Regions from separate parts of the Waltera acetigignens genome, predicted to be linked through region 2. Evidence: a T-box and tRNA genes for the amino acid it is inferred to sense, from the RefSeq annotation. Region 2 holds a T-box; the other holds one or more tRNA genes.
The links. The T-box of region 2 lies ahead of proS (proline--tRNA ligase). A T-box ahead of a tRNA ligase gene usually reads a tRNA of that ligase, here a tRNA-Pro.

Region 1 (8,204 bases), on a different contig from region 2:
CTCCAGAGGAGACATGCCATCCATCAGCTTCACGCTGCTGTCCAATAACTCTCTGACATCATATACACTTCCCCATACCTCAGGCACACCTCTGTCTACACCTAACAGTCCGTAGACAGCCTCCATAGCGGTTCTCACGGAATACTCTGTGGTGAACACGGTGTCTCTCGGGGTCTCTGCAAACTGGCCTAAGAAAGCGAAGTTCACACAGCCGTCGGGAATGACATCGGGACGGTCACCCTTGGTTCTGGGCATGAAGAATGCGGTAATATAAGGCATCATGGTAGGTACGCAGACTGCGCTGTGCTCTGCCAGATCCTCGATATCTTCTACGGGCACACCTAAGTGATACAGCCACTCTTCGGTGATCTCTTTACCGGTACAATCCTTCATGGGCTTCTTAATATAATCGCCGGGTACGTCGGTAAACAGACCGTATACCCATACACATACCTGATTTTTGTCCTGTTCCTTGAACTGTCCCTGACGGTTGATTGTCCAGCTCATGAGCCACTTGGAATCCTGGCAGCTTACGATACCGCCGGTTACGACCTTACCGCTTCTGGGGTCACGCTTGCAGATATTGGTGATATAAGGAATGATCTTGTCATCCAGTGTGGTCACGGTAGCGGATTCCCAGTTAGTCTTGGAGACATCAGAACAGAACTTCTCGGGATGTCCGAAGGAAGGATCCTGTTTTGCGATATTTTTCCACAGGCTCCATACGCCGCTGGTGCGAACCTCCGCGTCACCGTTGGGTGCATGGTTCTGGTCACCGTAGATAGTACCCTCGGTACAGCTTCCGTTGGTAACGAATACCAGGTCGTTCTCGGTGAGGACAATGCCCTTCTCTACACCTTTTACCTTGCACTCGATAGCCTTTGCCACCTTTTTGCCGTCATTGATATCAAAAATAACATTTGTCACTTCGGTGTTGAACTGGAAGTCCACACCTGCTGCCTCCAGATACTTCTTCATGGGAAGGATCAGAGACTCGTACTGGTTGTACTTGGTGAACTTCAGGGCACTGAAGTCAGGCAGTCCGGAAATATGATGGATGAATCTCTGGAAGTAAAGCTTCATTTCCAGTGCACTGTGCCAGTTCTCGAAAGCGAACATGGTTCTCCAGTATAACCAGAAGGTGGAGTTAAATACTTCATCATCGAAAACATCTTCGATGGTCTTGTCATACAGATCCTCGTCCTTTGTCATGAACAGCTTCATGATCTCCATGCAGCCCTTCTGGCTTAAGTTGAACTTGCCATCGGTATGGGCATCCTGTCCACAATCCTTCGTTGCACGGCACAGAGAATAGTTGGGATCTTCCTTGTTCAGCCAGTAATACTCATCCAGCACGCTGGCTCCGGGTACTTCCAGAGAGGGAATGCTGCGGAATAGATCCCACAGACATTCAAAATGGTTCTCCATCTCACGTCCGCCACGCATGACATAGCCTCTGGCAGGATCAAAAATACCGTCACAGGCACCGCCTGCGATATCCATTGCCTCTAAGATGTGAATATGGGAACCGGGCATCTGTCCGTCACGTACCAGGAAACACGCTGCTGCTAAAGATGCCAATCCGCTGCCTACGATGTAAGCATTCTTCTCGTCCACTCCTGTAGGCTTCTTAGGTCTTGCGAAGGCTTCGTAGTTACCGTTGGAATAATAAATGCCTTTGCTGTTCTTGTCATATCTCCCAAGCTCAGTGTTACGGTAGTCTTTCTTGGCTGCCTTGACAGCTGCCTTTCTCTCCTCTTTCTTCACCTCTGCCTTATGTCCCTTGGTTACTGCTGCCACTGCGCCTGCACCTACTGCCAGCGCTGCCAGTCCCAGTCCGATATTATTCTTTTTTGCCATAATGATTACCACCTTTCTTTGATGACTCTCAAATGTTTTTCTGTTTACAAATAGTATCCTACTTCTTTTTTATAAGAAAACCAATTTACAAAAGAGGATAAATGATAAAGTTTTTATCATCCTGCCCTTTTTGTAAAGTACTTATACTATTTCAGAATTTCTTTTCCGTGTGCTCAAAATTCTCGATGGAGCGGCTGATGTTTCCGTAAAGAGTGATTGCCAGTTCTTCAACGATCTTATGATAATCGTCCTTCATTCCCCGATCAATCCAGTCTAACATCACACCCACAAAACCGTATTTGTAAAATCCGGCAATGAATTCCTTGTGTTCCTCCGCTACCTGCATGCCGGTGCACTTTTCCTCCACCACGTCCGCAATGAGCTGGTAGGTCAACTTGTTTAAGTAGCTTTCGATCTTCTGGCGATCCACGCAGCGGTAGACATTCATAATGAAAGGTTTATTCTCCTGCACTGCCTCGAAAATCTGGCAGAAGCCTTCTTGCCAGTTCTCGTAGGTCTTCTTCCCCTGCAGTGCCTTCGTGCCGTCTTCCACGCAGACCCACTCTACCAGATCATAGATGTCCTTGAAATGATAGTAAAAAGCCATCCGGCTGATGCCGCAGTCCTCTGCAAGTTCGTTAATGGTGATCTTATCCAGAGACTTCGTGAGAAGTTCTTTTTTCAAAGCTGCTTCCAACGCCAGTTTCGTTGTATTGGCCATAGCCTGTCCTCCACTGTTTTATGTATTATTTTCTGTTCTTCCTCGATATAGCTTATGTAATTCTATTATAAGCTCACGCATTCGTACCATCGTACTCTACATCTTACTTCACAGGATATTCATTCGCTAAGGTTGTCGTTCGTCAATCATGTAAACATGTTGACTTCCTTATACTCATTATATTGTACGACAATAGACTCAAAATGGGCAAATTAACTTTTTATAAAAAAACTCTTGCTTTTTGTAAAATTCCATGGTATTATCTTACTTGCGTTTCGGGGTGTGGCTCAGCTTGGTTAGAGCGCCGTCTTAGGGAGGCGGAGGTCGCGAGTTCGAATCCCGCCACTCCGATTCATGTATAGGCGTCAAAATCTTTTTACGAGGTTTTGACGTCTTTTGCTTTTGAAAATTGTAGAAAAAATTTGAAAAATTTAAAAAATGGCTTGCTTTTTATAAAATTCTATGCTATGATAATTTTCGTTCCGGGGTGTGGCTCAGCTTGGTTAGAGCGCCGTCTTAGGGAGGCGGAGGTCGCGAGTTCGAATCCCGCCACTCCGATTCATTGTAAAGTCCTTGATTTTCAAGGACTTTTTTTGTTACATTTCATGTTGTATCATGGTACTTTTCTGATTTTCTCTATGTTTCCTTTTGGTGTTTCCCTATAGCCACATATGCGTATTGAATCTTTCTGCTTGGAAGTCATCGGGGTATACTGTAGAATTTTGGTAGATTACGCCCCACTATCGAAACACTAACGGGGCTTATCTGAAACATTTTAAAGATTTACGCCCCGCTTTCAGAACGCCAACGGGGCTTATCTGAAACATTTTAAGATTTACGCCCCGCTTTCAGAATGCCAACGGGGCTTATCTGAAACATTTTAAGATTTACGCCCCGCTTTCAGAACGCCAACGGGGCTTATCTGAAACATTTTAAAGATTTACGCCCCACTTTCAGAACGCCAACGGGGCTTAGCACAAAGAAATTATAAATTAACCCCCAGTACTCAAGATTTAGTGGGGCTTAACAAACACAATTTCAGCATGCTTATGAGCTCCACTTAATCATCCAGACACTCCTTTCCCATCTACCTCGCTGAAAAATTTTTCTATCAGTCTGTTTACTTCATCCGGTTGGTCAGTATTGGAATTATGACCGGCATTTTTTATCCATTTAAGCGGTAAACCGTCTCTCTGATGCCATTTCTTATTATAGCTTTTTGCTGAACCTGCTTTATCCTTTTCTCCACAGATAAGAAGTGCCGGACAACTGATACGATATGGCAGATCTGCTTTGATTGCCTCAGCAAGCATTCTGTACCCAAAACCGGCGAGCCTTGCATATTCTTCAGGATCTGAATCATAGGACATCATCATCTTCCGCATAAGATTCTGACCATAATCCGTCTCTGCGCACCCTCTTGACCCTGCCCTAAGAAGCACTTTCCATGGATATATCTTATATAATGGCTCTGCTCTTTCAAGAAGCCATATTTCCACTGCGGTCATATAAGACTTTTGAAGAGGTGCAGAATCAATGGAGATAAAGCCTTTTATCTTATCCGGATATAATTCCATATACATTTGAGCCAGATATCCCCCATAGACTGACCGATAATTATGGGATTATAAATTTCTTCTTTTACTAAGATTTCATAAAGCCATTCTGCCATGTCAGACAGACTGTAATTATTCGTAAATGGTCTGGATAATGCATGTGATGGTGCATCCCATACAAACACATTCTGTCTCTTCTCAAAATATTCTGTCTGCTTTTCAAAAAGCCTATGGTCTGCCGTAAGTCCCGGTAAAAACACTAACGTAATTTTCTGTTTATCTATTATATTTACAAAATAATGAATGCAGCCACAGGGTGTATTATAACTGTTTTCTGTCATTTCCCGTCCCCTTTCCATAAATCATTTCCCAATGATTTATCCTTCATATGCCACCTTCATTGACCGATTAACAGAAGACCTCATCGGATATCTCATTGACCTGCCTTAGCTTGTTTATAAAGCAGACCGCCTTTAATAAACAATAATAAGAACATTACGGTTATCGCATACGGCTCTCTTGCCATAGCCAAAAACAAAACAGCAATTATACTAAGTCCTACAGACAAAGCGGTAATTATCTTTTTACCTTGTTCAAATTTGAAATAGACCATCAGTATTTTTACAATTCCTATAATCGTTAAACTAACAAACAATGCCCAATAACCACTGAAATGATGCTTAACTGAATGGCATTGGTCATTTCTTTATCCATGTGTTTTCTCCTCTGTTCTATACCTCATTGATTACTGATTTTTAAAATTCCGCAAACCTTTCCCGGCTTGCGGAATCTTCCAAACATATTATAATTTTTCCACGCACCGGATCAGTGAATCCACATTTTCTTCCTTCGTGGCCCAGCTGGTACAGAATCGCACGCAGCTGTGTGTGGCATCGATCCGCTGGTCATAGCTGTACTCGAACTGTTCTGAAATCTTCGCCAGGTGTGCATCCGGCACAATGACGAAGATCTGGTTCGTCCGGTTGGGCGCCAGATAGTTGTAGCCCTTCGCCGTAAATGCTTCCCGCAGCTTCTCCGCCATGGCAATGGCATGGGCGGAGATCTCCTGATAGAGACCATCTGTGAAAAGCGCATCAAACTGCAGTCCCAGCAGTCTTCCCTTGGCAAGCATGCCGCCATTCTGCTTGATAATATACCGGAAATCCTGTGCAAGCTCCGGATTTTTGATCACTACTGCTTCTCCGAACAATGCACCGACCTTGGTTCCACCAATGTAAAAGACATCGCAAAGTGCCGCGATATCCGGCAATGTCAGATCGTTGTCCGGCGCTGCCAGTCCGTAGCCCAGTCTGGCGCCATCTAAGAACAGATACAGTCCATATTTGTGACAGGTCTCGGACAGAGCGGTCAGTTCCGCTTTGCTGTAAATGGTTCCCACCTCGGTGGGATTGGAAATATAAACCATTTTCGGCTGTACCATGTGCTCAAAGCTGTCGTTGTGAATATGGGCTTCGTAAGCCTCTGCTACCTGTGCTGCCGTGATCTTACCGTCGGGGCTTTCTAGTCCCAGTACCTTATGTCCGCAGGCTTCCACCGCACCAGTCTCATGGACATTGATATGTCCCGTGACAGCGCAGAGCACGCCCTGGTGCTTGCGAAGTGCTGCATTGATCACTGTGACATTGGTTTGGGTCCCACCTACCAGGAAATGGACTGCCAGGCTGTCATCCCCACAGGCCTTACGGATCTTCGCGCGCGCCTCTTCACAGTATTTATCCTCACTGTAGCCCGGTGTCTGCTCCATATTGGTCTGCACCAGGCGCTCCAGCACCTTCGGATGCGCTCCCTCATTATAGTCACACTGGAATAAAATCTTATCGCTCATTTTTTATTGACACCGCCGTGACAGTGTATTTCCTCCAACGTTATTTATATTTTAGCTTTTTCAATTTGCTAACTCTTTACATTTTTCGATCGTTTCTATCTTATTGGCTTCTCTGGACTTCCTGTTACTCAAATTCAGTCAGTCCTTCGTCTCCAGAACCCTTACCAGATATTCCCATACTCTCTTCGTGGAAGATATGCTTAAGGTCTCCTCGGTCGTATGAATGTCCTTCATATCCGGTCCCATGGATACACAATCAAGGTCTGTGATCTTGCTGCCTAACAGTCCGCACTCCAGTCCTGCATGGATAGCCTCCACCTTGGGCTCAGTGCCGTACATTTCCGCATACAGCTTCACCATTTTTTCCCGCAGTGGAGAATGCACACGGTATTTCCAGCCGGGATAATCTCCGGTCACCACGTAATCGCCGCCTGTCAGTTCCACCAGTGCAGAAAGCTTTGCGATCAGGTTATCTTTCTCACTTTCCACGCTGCTTCTGACAGAATACTCTGCCCGCAAAACTTCCGCATCTGCTTTCAGGATACCCAGATTCAGAGAAGTCTGTACCAGCCCCGGCATATCTGCGCTCATCGCCTGTACGCCGTTGGGAGTCGCCTGCAAAAAGGCTGCCACACGTTTTGTAGCTTCCGGCGTAGCACAGGTGGTTGTCTCTGCAGTGTCTGCTAATCTTTTTGCGGTTACCTTTACGTCCGGATCCTTGGTGGCAAGTTCGTCACCCAGTTCTGCTGCCAAAGCTGCTACCTGCTGCTCTAAGCTTTCCGCATCTTTCTCCTCTACTACGACGACTGCTTTCGTCTGTCTGGGGATGGCATTGTCTGCCAGTCCTCCGTCCGCAGATACCAGTCCTACAGGCATTTTCTCAGACAGCTTCCACAGAAGTCTTCCCAGGATACAATTGGAATTGCCCCTTTCCTTATGTATCTCTCCGCCGGAATGTCCTCCTAAGAGGCCGGAGACTTCCACCTCATAGCGCACGCCCGTAAGCTCCTGTTTTTTCATCGGGAAACGGCAGTTCACTCTGGCACCGCCAGCACAGCTGGTCAGGAAAATGCCTTCGTCCTCGGAATCCAGATTGATCATGCGATGACCCTGTAACATAGACAGGTCAATCTCTCTGGCTCCGTCCATACCGACTTCCTCATCCACCGTAATGATGACTTCCAAACGGGGATGCCTGATGTCCTCGGAATCCAATAATGCCAGTGCATAAGCCACAGCAATACCATCATCGCCGCCGAGGCTGGTATTCTCCGCATAGACGCTGTCTCCGTCGATTCCTACCTTCAGTCCTTCCGTCTTCATATCCATGGTGCAATCCGGTGTCTGCACCGCTACCATGTCCATATGTCCCTGCAGGATCACCACCGGTTCATTCTCGTATCCGGGAGTTGCCTCCTTGACCATAATGACATTTTTCATAGCATCCTGTATATAGAAAAGCTTATGTGCTTTCGCAAAGTCCACCAGGAAATCGCTGATCTGCTCCACATTGCCGGAGCCGTGAGGGATCTTCGTGATCTCTTCAAAATAGTAAAATACTTTCTTCGGTTCTAAGTTCGATAAAACACCCATTTTCATTTCCTCGTTTCTGCGCTTTTATAGAGAACAAAGTGCATTTTCAGTATAAGTATTTGTCATTTTTCTGTCAAGGAAACAATCCGAAGGATTCGCAGAACGCTGTTTGCATGGCTCTGAATAGTTACGCATAATGATATTTTTTTCTCTTGGCGATCAGGAATCCTATTGTCACAAACAGTGCCAGGAACTCTGCCAGTACGATGGACAGCCATACACCGGTAATGCCGATCAGTTTCGGCAAGATCAGCACGATGACGATCTGGAACACGAAGGTACGCAGGAAAGAGATTGCTGCGGATACGGCTCCGTTGTTCAGGGCTGTGAAGAAGGAGGAACCCCACACGTTCATGCCGCGGACCATGAAAGCAATGGCATAGATCCGAAATCCCCAGGTGGTCATCTCCAATAACTCCTGATCGTAGTTTGCGAAGATTTTTACTAACGGTCCGGCCAGAATCTGAGAAGCGGTCAGCAGAATCACACCGCAGGCTGAGATAATGACCAGACTTTTCCGGCAAAGATTTTTCAGTTCCGCATGATTGCCCGCACCGTAATGGAAGCTGACGATAGGAGCAGATCCCAGGGAATATCCCAGATACAAGGTCATGAAAATAATGTCCAC
Region 2 (8,204 bases):
ATACCTGCGATATTACTGGCAACCTGTCAGACAGTGGGATGCCGGATCAGTATAGAATACCATACTTCCGTACATAGAACGATGCAGTCTTGGCTGGAACAGGTTCCTATAGCAGGTTGGATTTTGTGGTGGATAGCAGAGACATTACTTTTTGGACAGATGCTGCGATGGCTGTTTGTACATGCAGGGAGAGATAAGGCAGTTCAGGAGGATGGTATCGGGAAAGGTATCGGAAAGAGAATATTTTTGATTTTTGCAGGATTGTTGATAGCCTGGCTGCCGGTGCTTCTTTCCAATGATCCCGGATTTTATAATTATGATATTTACGGGCAGGTGCCTCAGGTGATGTATCCGGAGGTGCCGTATAATACACACCATTCGTTACTCAGCACGTTGGTCATGGGAGGCGTTATCACATTAGGATACCGGATATTCGGGACGATGGAGAAGGCAGTATTTCTGCACTCCTGCTTCCAGATGACACTTTGTGCGGCGGCCTTTTCCTACAGTCTGGATTTCTGGTATCGGCGATTGAATAGAAAATGGCTGTTGGGAGTCGGATTTTGTTTTTATGCTTTTCTGCCGACGATTGCCTTGTTTTCCGTCAGTACGACCAAGGATGTGGTATGCTCTCTGGCACTTTTTATTGCATTTCACCTGTTGTATGAATTGTATGAGAATACGGAGGGATTTTTTCGGAAGAAAGAGAAAATCGCAGCATTATCGTGCAGCCTGATCGTGGGAGCGCTGTATCGGAAAAATGTAATTTATGCGGTTTTTCTTTATCTGGTGTTGTGCGCGGTTTTCTGTAAAAAGCAGAAAAGAAAGATCATTTCACTGTTTGCGGGAACGATTCTGCTGACCATGCTATTGTCTGTGGGAATGGAAACTCTGCTCCATGCGGAAAAAGGTTCCGCGGTAGAGGCTCTGTGTGTACCGCTCCAGCAGATTGCAAGGGTATATACAGATAAGGGAGAAGCGGCGTTTGACAGTGAGGAATTGCAGCTGCTGGATCAGATCATGGACAGAGAACAGTGGTCACAATATAATCCGTTTCTGGCAGACCGGATCAAAAATTATGTGAATAATGAAGAACTTCTTCAAAATAAGTGGGAGTATCTGAGACTATGGTTCCGAAAAGGATGGCAGTATCCGGGATGTTATCTGAGAGCCTTTCTGGATAATACGTATCAGGCCTGGTATCCGGGGACATCGGTTGTGGATGATCCGGACGGTGATATTTATTACTTTGATTTCGAGGGAAGAAATGTACTGGAAATGAAGACGATCAGTTCCCGGCTGACAGAATTTTATCGTAAGATATCGCTGGAATATTATTACCAGAAAATTCCGGTGATCCGTGCGTTGTTTGCAATCGGCACCTATTTCTGGCTGGCAGTGATCCTGTTTTTCTACGGCATCCGGCGGAGGAGGGCAGAGATATGGAACAGCTGGCTGCTGGTTCTGGCACTGTGCCTTACGGTCTTTCTGGGTCCCATATCCCTGGTGCGTTATTATCTGCTTTTATTTTATGCAGCTCCGGCAGGTATCTTCTTATTAGCAGATAGAACTTGACAAATCCCGGAAGCATGCACTACAATTACTTGCATACGACAATGACGATGAAAAGGATCAGTACGATCGGAAAGCATCCCAGAGAGAGGGGAAGGACACGGTGACGTGCGGCTGGGAACCCCTTATGACAGAGGATCGGAAACCTCCCTTGGAGTCCTGTGCGAGACGCAATGTACCTGGAAGCGGCGAAGCACAGCGTAGAACCGGCGTTAACGGTGACAGAGCAGGATACATATTTGTATCAATCAGGGTGGTACCGCCGAGTGATCGGTCCCTTTTTCGGGAGCGATGACCCGGCGTTTTTCGTTTCCGTAGATCGTATGAGCAGTTTATTTTCAGAAAAAGAAAAGGAGAGAGAAAATGGCAGACAAGAAAATGGTAGAAGCGATCACTTCCATGGAAGAAGATTTCGCCCAGTGGTATACCGATGTAGTGAAGAAAGCAGAGCTGTGTGATTACACCAGCGTAAAAGGATGTATGGTAATTAAGCCCGCAGGCTATGCGATCTGGGAGCTGATCCAGAAGGAGCTGGATGCACGATTCAAAGCAGTAGGAGTACAGAATGTATATCTTCCCATGTTCATTCCTGAGTCCCTGTTGGACAAGGAGAAGGATCATGTAGAAGGCTTCGCACCCGAAGTAGCATGGGTTACCCAGGGAGGATTGAATGAGCTTCCTGAGAGACTCTGTGTCAGACCTACTTCAGAGACCCTGTTCTGTGATTTCTATAAGAATGACATCCATTCCTACAGAGACCTGCCTAAGGTATACAATCAGTGGTGTTCCGTGGTACGTTGGGAGAAGGAGACCAGACCTTTCCTGCGTTCCAGAGAGTTCCTGTGGCAGGAAGGACATACCGCACATGCTACTGCAGAAGAATCTCAGGAGAGAACTCTGCAGATGCTGAATGTATATGCGAAGTTCCTGGAGGAGGTTCTGGCTATCCCCGCGATCAAGGGACAGAAGACCGAGAAGGAGAAATTCGCAGGTGCAGTTGCAACCTATACGGTAGAAGCGCTGATGCATGACGGCAAGGCACTGCAGTCCGGTACCAGCCATAACTTCGGTGACGGTTTCGCCAAGGCTTTTGGCATCCAGTTCGCAGACAAGGACAATACTTTAAAATATGTACATCAGACCTCCTGGGGTATGACCACCCGTCTGATCGGAGCACTGATCATGGTACACGGTGATAACGAAGGTCTGGTGATCCCTCCCCGTGTGGCACCCATCCAGATCTGCATTGTACCCGTTATGCAGAAAAAGGAAGGCGTTCTCGACAAGGCGTATGAGCTGAGAGACCGCCTGGCGAAGAATTTCCGTGTCAAGGTAGATGACAGTGACAAGACCCCCGGCTTCAAGTTCGCAGAGGCTGAGATGAGAGGTTATCCGATTCGTGTGGAGATCGGGCCTAAGGATATCGAGGCAGGCAAGTGTGTGATCTGCCGCCGTGATACCAGAGAGAAGACCGAGGTAGCTCTGGAGGATCTGGAGACCAAGGCAGCCGAGATCCTGGAGACCATGCAGAAGGAAATGCTGGAGAGAGCAAGAGCACATCGTGACAGCCATACTTATGTGGCACATAACATGGAAGAGTTCGAGCAGATCTTCAACGAAAAGTCCGGATTTGTCAAGGCTATGTGGTGCGGATGTCAGGAATGCGAAGACAAGATCAAGGAAAAGCTTGCTGTTACCAGCCGCTGCATGCCTTTTGAACAGGAACAGATCGCAGATACCTGCGTATGTTGTGGAAAACCTGCGAAAAAGATGGTATACTGGGGAAGAGCATACTAAGATAATATGTAACTATTCAGAGCTATGTAAATATCGTCAAATATTCGTCGAATGCTGGCATTCGTAAGAATATTTTATGATATTTATAGGGCGAAGTAACCACATGAGCAAAAAAGAAGCTCCATAGGAGCGTTTTGCGAATGGGGTTCTGCATAGTTATGTAAATATTAATAAGGCAGATGAAGACGCAGGCCGGTAGTATTGCTACAGGGTCTGCGCCTTATTTTTCAATGATAATGCTCGGAAATGAGGAAAAAGATGATCTATAATACATTTGAAATGCATCAGGAGGGATCCCTTCCGGGAGCACATTTAGTTACCTATATTCAGGAGTATTCGGAGGCAATGGCAATTAACGACAGACCTCTGATCCTGTTGTGCCCGGGAGGCGGCTATACCAGAACCTCCGACAGAGAGGCGGAGCCTATGGCACTGAAATTCCTGGCCATGGGATATCATGCGGCAGTGCTGCGCTATTCCTGCGCTCCAGCGGAATATCCTACTTCCTTAAAGGAACTGGCTTACAGCATCAAGCTCCTGCGGGAGCATGCGAAAGAGTGGCACATAGATCCTCACAAGATTGTAGTGGAGGGCTGCTCTGCGGGAGGACACCTGGCAGCCAGCCTTGGGGTGCTCTGGGATGAAGATTTCCTGGCAGAGAGCCAGGGACTTTCGGCATCCGAGCATGAGCTGCTACGTCCAGACGGACTGCTGTTATGCTATCCGGTCATCACTTCCGGAGAGTTTGCCCACAGAGGATCTTTTGAGAATCTGTTAGGCAGCAGACAGGAGGAGCTGGGAGAGAAGCTGTCCCTGGAGAAACAGGTAACAAATAAAGTGCCGAAGACCTTCATCTGGCATACCTTTGCGGATCAGTCGGTACCGGTGGAAAATTCCCTGCTGTTCGTCAGCGCTCTCCGCAGAGCCGGAGTGCCCACGGAATTCCATATGTATGAAAAGGGAGCGCACGGACTGGCACTGGCGGATAAGCTGACAGAGACCAACGATGGCAGAGCCGTACAGGAGGAATGCACCTCATGGATCCGGCTGGCGCATACCTGGCTGGAAAGCCTTTTTGCAGGAGATGTGGAAGACGGACTGCACGCACAGGGCAGAGAATGGTAAGAATAGTAATAAGAGAAAATGAAAAACGCAAGGAGCAGTCATGGAACAGGCAGATACGATCATTCAGATCCCTCATTTCTACGGAAGTCTGAAGGGAATGCAGAACAAATTTGATAAATATGCAAGGCAGGATGCGTTCACCGGATCCACCAGAGAGGAATGGGAAGCCTGGAAGGAGACTTCCAGAGAGACATTAAAAGACCTTCTGGGGTGGAAATACATGGAGACCTGTGATCTGGCCCCCCGCGTGGAAGAAGTCGTGGAGCTGGAGAACGGCATCCGTCGGGAAAAAGTGATCCTTCAGGTAGAGCCGGAAGTGTATATGCCTATGTATATACTGATCCCGCCGAAGCAGAGCGAAGAGAAGCAGAAATGTTTTCTTGCCCTTCCGGGGCATCAGGGAGCAGGTAAATTCAGCGTGGCAGGACGCAATGATATTCCCGCGGTAAAACGGATGATCGAATTCTACCATTATGATTACGGTATGCAGCTGGCGAAGCGTGGTTATGTGGCAATCTGTCCGGACTGCAGAGGCTTCGGAGAACGCAGGGATGAGGCATTGCAGAAAGGAACGGATGAGAAGTCCTTCCTGACCAGTACCTGTTTTCATTTGGCACACATGGCTGAGCCCTTGGGAGAGACCGTGGCAGGTATGTGCACCTGGGACGCTTCCCGGCTGATTGATTATGTATACGAACGGGGCGAATGGGATACTGATGATTTAGGCGTCGTGGGATTTTCCGGCGGTGGTATGCAGACGCTTTGGATCTCTGCTTTGGATGACCGTGTGAAAAAATGTATCATCAGCGGATATCTCTATGGATATCGTGACGCATTGTTATTACTCAACGGTAATTGCAGCTGTAATTATGTTCCCCATCTGTGGGAACACTTTGATATGGGAGATATTGCATCGCTCATTGCGCCGAGACCGCTGGCGGTCCAGTCCTGCCGGGATGACCATCTGAATGGTCCCAGAGGACTGGTGAATGTAACGGAGCAGCTAGATATTGTGCGGAAGGCTTACAGCCTGTACGGAAAAGAGGAATACCCGATCCACGATGTCAGAGAGGGAGACCACTGCTGGCATGAAGAGGTATTGGATATCGCACTGCCAAGACTGTAAGATATTTATAACCCCTGTTAATAGTTACAAAATATGGAGGAACGTATGGAATATATCGTTCTGGATCTGGAATGGAATCAGAGTAACACCGGCAAAGAGGATGCTGTGGAGAAGCTGCCTTTTGAAATCATAGAGATCGGTGCCATCAAACTGAATAAAGAACGTGTCATGGTCAGCGAATTCAATGAACTGATCAAGCCACAGGTCTACCATGAGATGCACAAGATCACCAGCAAACTGATCCATATTCAGATGCAGGAGTTGGAGCGTGGGAGGCCGTTCCCTGAGGTCGGAGGAGATTTTGTCAGATGGTGCGGACAGGAGGAGTATCTGTTCTGTACCTGGGGCACGCTGGATCTGACGGAGTTACAGCGGAATATGGCATATTATGAGATGCCGCTTCTGGCACCGGGACCGCTGCCCTATCTGGATGTGCAGAAGCTGTTCGCCATTGCCTATGAGGAGCGCAAGATCCGCAGAAATCTGGAATATGCCATTGATTTTCTGCATATTGAGAAGGATATTCCCTTCCACCGGGCGTTCAGTGATGCCTACTATACGGCAAAGATCCTGATCCGGATCCTGGAGGAGCACCCGGAGGTAGTGGTGAATCTGTCCTACGATACCTTCTGTCCTCCGAAGGACCGTGGGGATGAGGTGAAAGCGCAGTTTGATACCTATGTAAAATATATTTCCAGAGAATTTAAGGACAAGACAGAAGCCTTCGCAGATAAGGAAGTCGTGTCCAGCAAATGTTATCTCTGCCATCGTAATCTGCGCAAGAAGATCAAATGGTTCAGCGCCAACGGCAGGCATTATTACTGCGTGGCTTATTGCGAGAAGCACGGCTATCTCAAGGGCAAGATCCGGGTACGCAAGGCATATGACGGCGGCGTATATATCGTCAAGACCACGAAGCTGATTCCTAAGGAAGAGGCAGAAGCTATTGCGGCCCGCAGAGATCACGCCAGAGAAGTGCGCAAGAGACATAAGCACAGCAAGGCGAGGGATGCCGGGGAATAGGGACAGAATATGCAAATTACATTTTAGAGGGAGGATGGCAGCGGCTACGAGGCAAGATTTACGACCTGCGGAATCTGTACCCTTATGAAGGAACTGGGACTTACTGAGCTGATCCCTGCCATGTGCCAGTTTGACTACACCATGAGCGAGGCGGGCGGTGTCACCAATTTTGTCAGGGAATACACCCTGGCTTCCGGCGGATCTTATTGCGACTGCGGGTATAAGAAAAAGTTTAAGTAATTTGAAATAATCATTGTATTTTTACAACATATAGAATATACTAAAAATAACAGAACCCAACACGCCTCTCAACGATGCGGACCACGTTGGGTCTTTTAATTTTAAGGGGGAAAATATATTGGGGGACTAAAGCAACATCCATTACCGATGACAATAGACGAACAAATAGAAAACTTGAAATCACTTGGCTTAATTATTGAGAATGAGGAATATGCCAAGAAGATATTAAATGACATATCCTATTTCCGATTAATTAAGGCGTATAGTTTAGGATTTAAACCTAAAAATGGGAAATATGAAGAAGGCGTAACATTTGAGCAGATTGTAGAGTTATATCTGTTCAATGCTAATTTCAGACAAGTGACATTTGCTGAGATAGAAAAAATAGAAGTAAATGTCAGATGCAGAATTGCAAATTATTTTGCGGAAGTTTATGGAGTTCTTGGATATATGGAACCCCAAAATTTTGTGGACGAAGAATATCATCGGGCATTTATGGCTGATATCGAAGAGGAGGTTCGGAGAAACTCAAAGGCGCCGTTTGTGAGAAATTTCAAAACTAATTATGCAGGTGGAAATTTGCCTATATATGCGTTGGTGGAGGTATTTAGTTTTGGCACTCTTTCAAAATTTTACAAAAACATGAAAAATGCTGACAAAAAGGCAGTTGCCAAGAGTTTTGGAATTGGATATACATATCTGGAAAGTTGGTTGGAGAGCATTTCTTATGTTCGCAATGTTTGTGCGCATTATGGGAGGTTGTATAATGCAAAACTTTCAAAGACGCCTATTCTTTACAAAGAATATACACAAGCCGGTATAGGAAACAATAGAATGTTTGGTGTATTATTGTGTATGAAACAGATTTTAAAGAATGACAAGCATTGGAATCTTTATGTAGATCAAATAGAATTGCTAATAGATAAATATGAAAAAGTAGATGTGAAAACGATGGGTTTTCCGGATGACTGGAAGAAATTGGTGGAACAGAAATAGGTGTAATAGAAGAGTATACAATGGAAAACACAGTAGATACCGGGATTCTACTTCCGGGAGGTGTACTTATTTCTGAAAAGAGAATAGTATGATCTCAGACACAGGAGGTAAGCACATGGATCTCGTCAAGATAGGAAAATATATTGCAGGCAAAAGAAAAGACTTAGGTATGACGCAGAAGCAGCTCGCCGAAAAACTGGGTATGAGTGACAAATCCGTATCCAAGTGGGAGCGGGGCGTGTGTCTGCCGGATGTATCCGTCTATTCGGAACTCTGCCAGATCCTCGGTATCAGCATCAATGAATTCCTGGCAGGAGAAGATATT

Region 1: it has a tRNA-Pro gene. The T-box ahead of proS (proline--tRNA ligase) is inferred to sense a tRNA for this amino acid. The anticodon was not compared.

What each region holds. Positions count from the first base shown of each region.
Region 1 covers NZ_JAOQJO010000015.1:111,340-119,543, reverse strand. The annotation lists partial or broken gene OCV96_RS14310 (oleate hydratase) at 1-1,860, opposite strand, end outside; gene OCV96_RS14305 (TetR/AcrR family transcriptional regulator) at 2,012-2,581, opposite strand; tRNA gene OCV96_RS14300 (tRNA-Pro) at 2,858-2,932, shown strand; tRNA gene OCV96_RS14295 (tRNA-Pro) at 3,065-3,139, shown strand; gene OCV96_RS19520 (alpha/beta fold hydrolase) at 3,646-4,089, opposite strand; gene OCV96_RS19515 (alpha/beta fold hydrolase) at 4,134-4,478, opposite strand; gene OCV96_RS14285 (threonine aldolase family protein) at 4,940-5,983, opposite strand; gene OCV96_RS14280 (aminoacyl-histidine dipeptidase) at 6,122-7,576, opposite strand; gene OCV96_RS14275 (MATE family efflux transporter) at 7,704-8,204, opposite strand, start outside.
Region 2 covers NZ_JAOQJO010000010.1:58,282-66,485, forward strand. The annotation lists gene OCV96_RS10535 (DUF6020 family protein) at 1-1,575, shown strand, start outside; T-box leader at 1,614-1,854, shown strand; gene proS (proline--tRNA ligase) at 1,936-3,369, shown strand; gene OCV96_RS10545 (alpha/beta hydrolase) at 3,628-4,494, shown strand; gene OCV96_RS10550 (alpha/beta hydrolase family protein) at 4,535-5,620, shown strand; gene OCV96_RS10555 (3'-5' exonuclease) at 5,666-6,643, shown strand; partial or broken gene OCV96_RS10560 (L-2-amino-thiazoline-4-carboxylic acid hydrolase) at 6,686-6,883, shown strand; gene OCV96_RS10565 (Abi family protein) at 7,031-7,879, shown strand; gene OCV96_RS10570 (helix-turn-helix domain-containing protein) at 7,995-8,204, shown strand, end outside.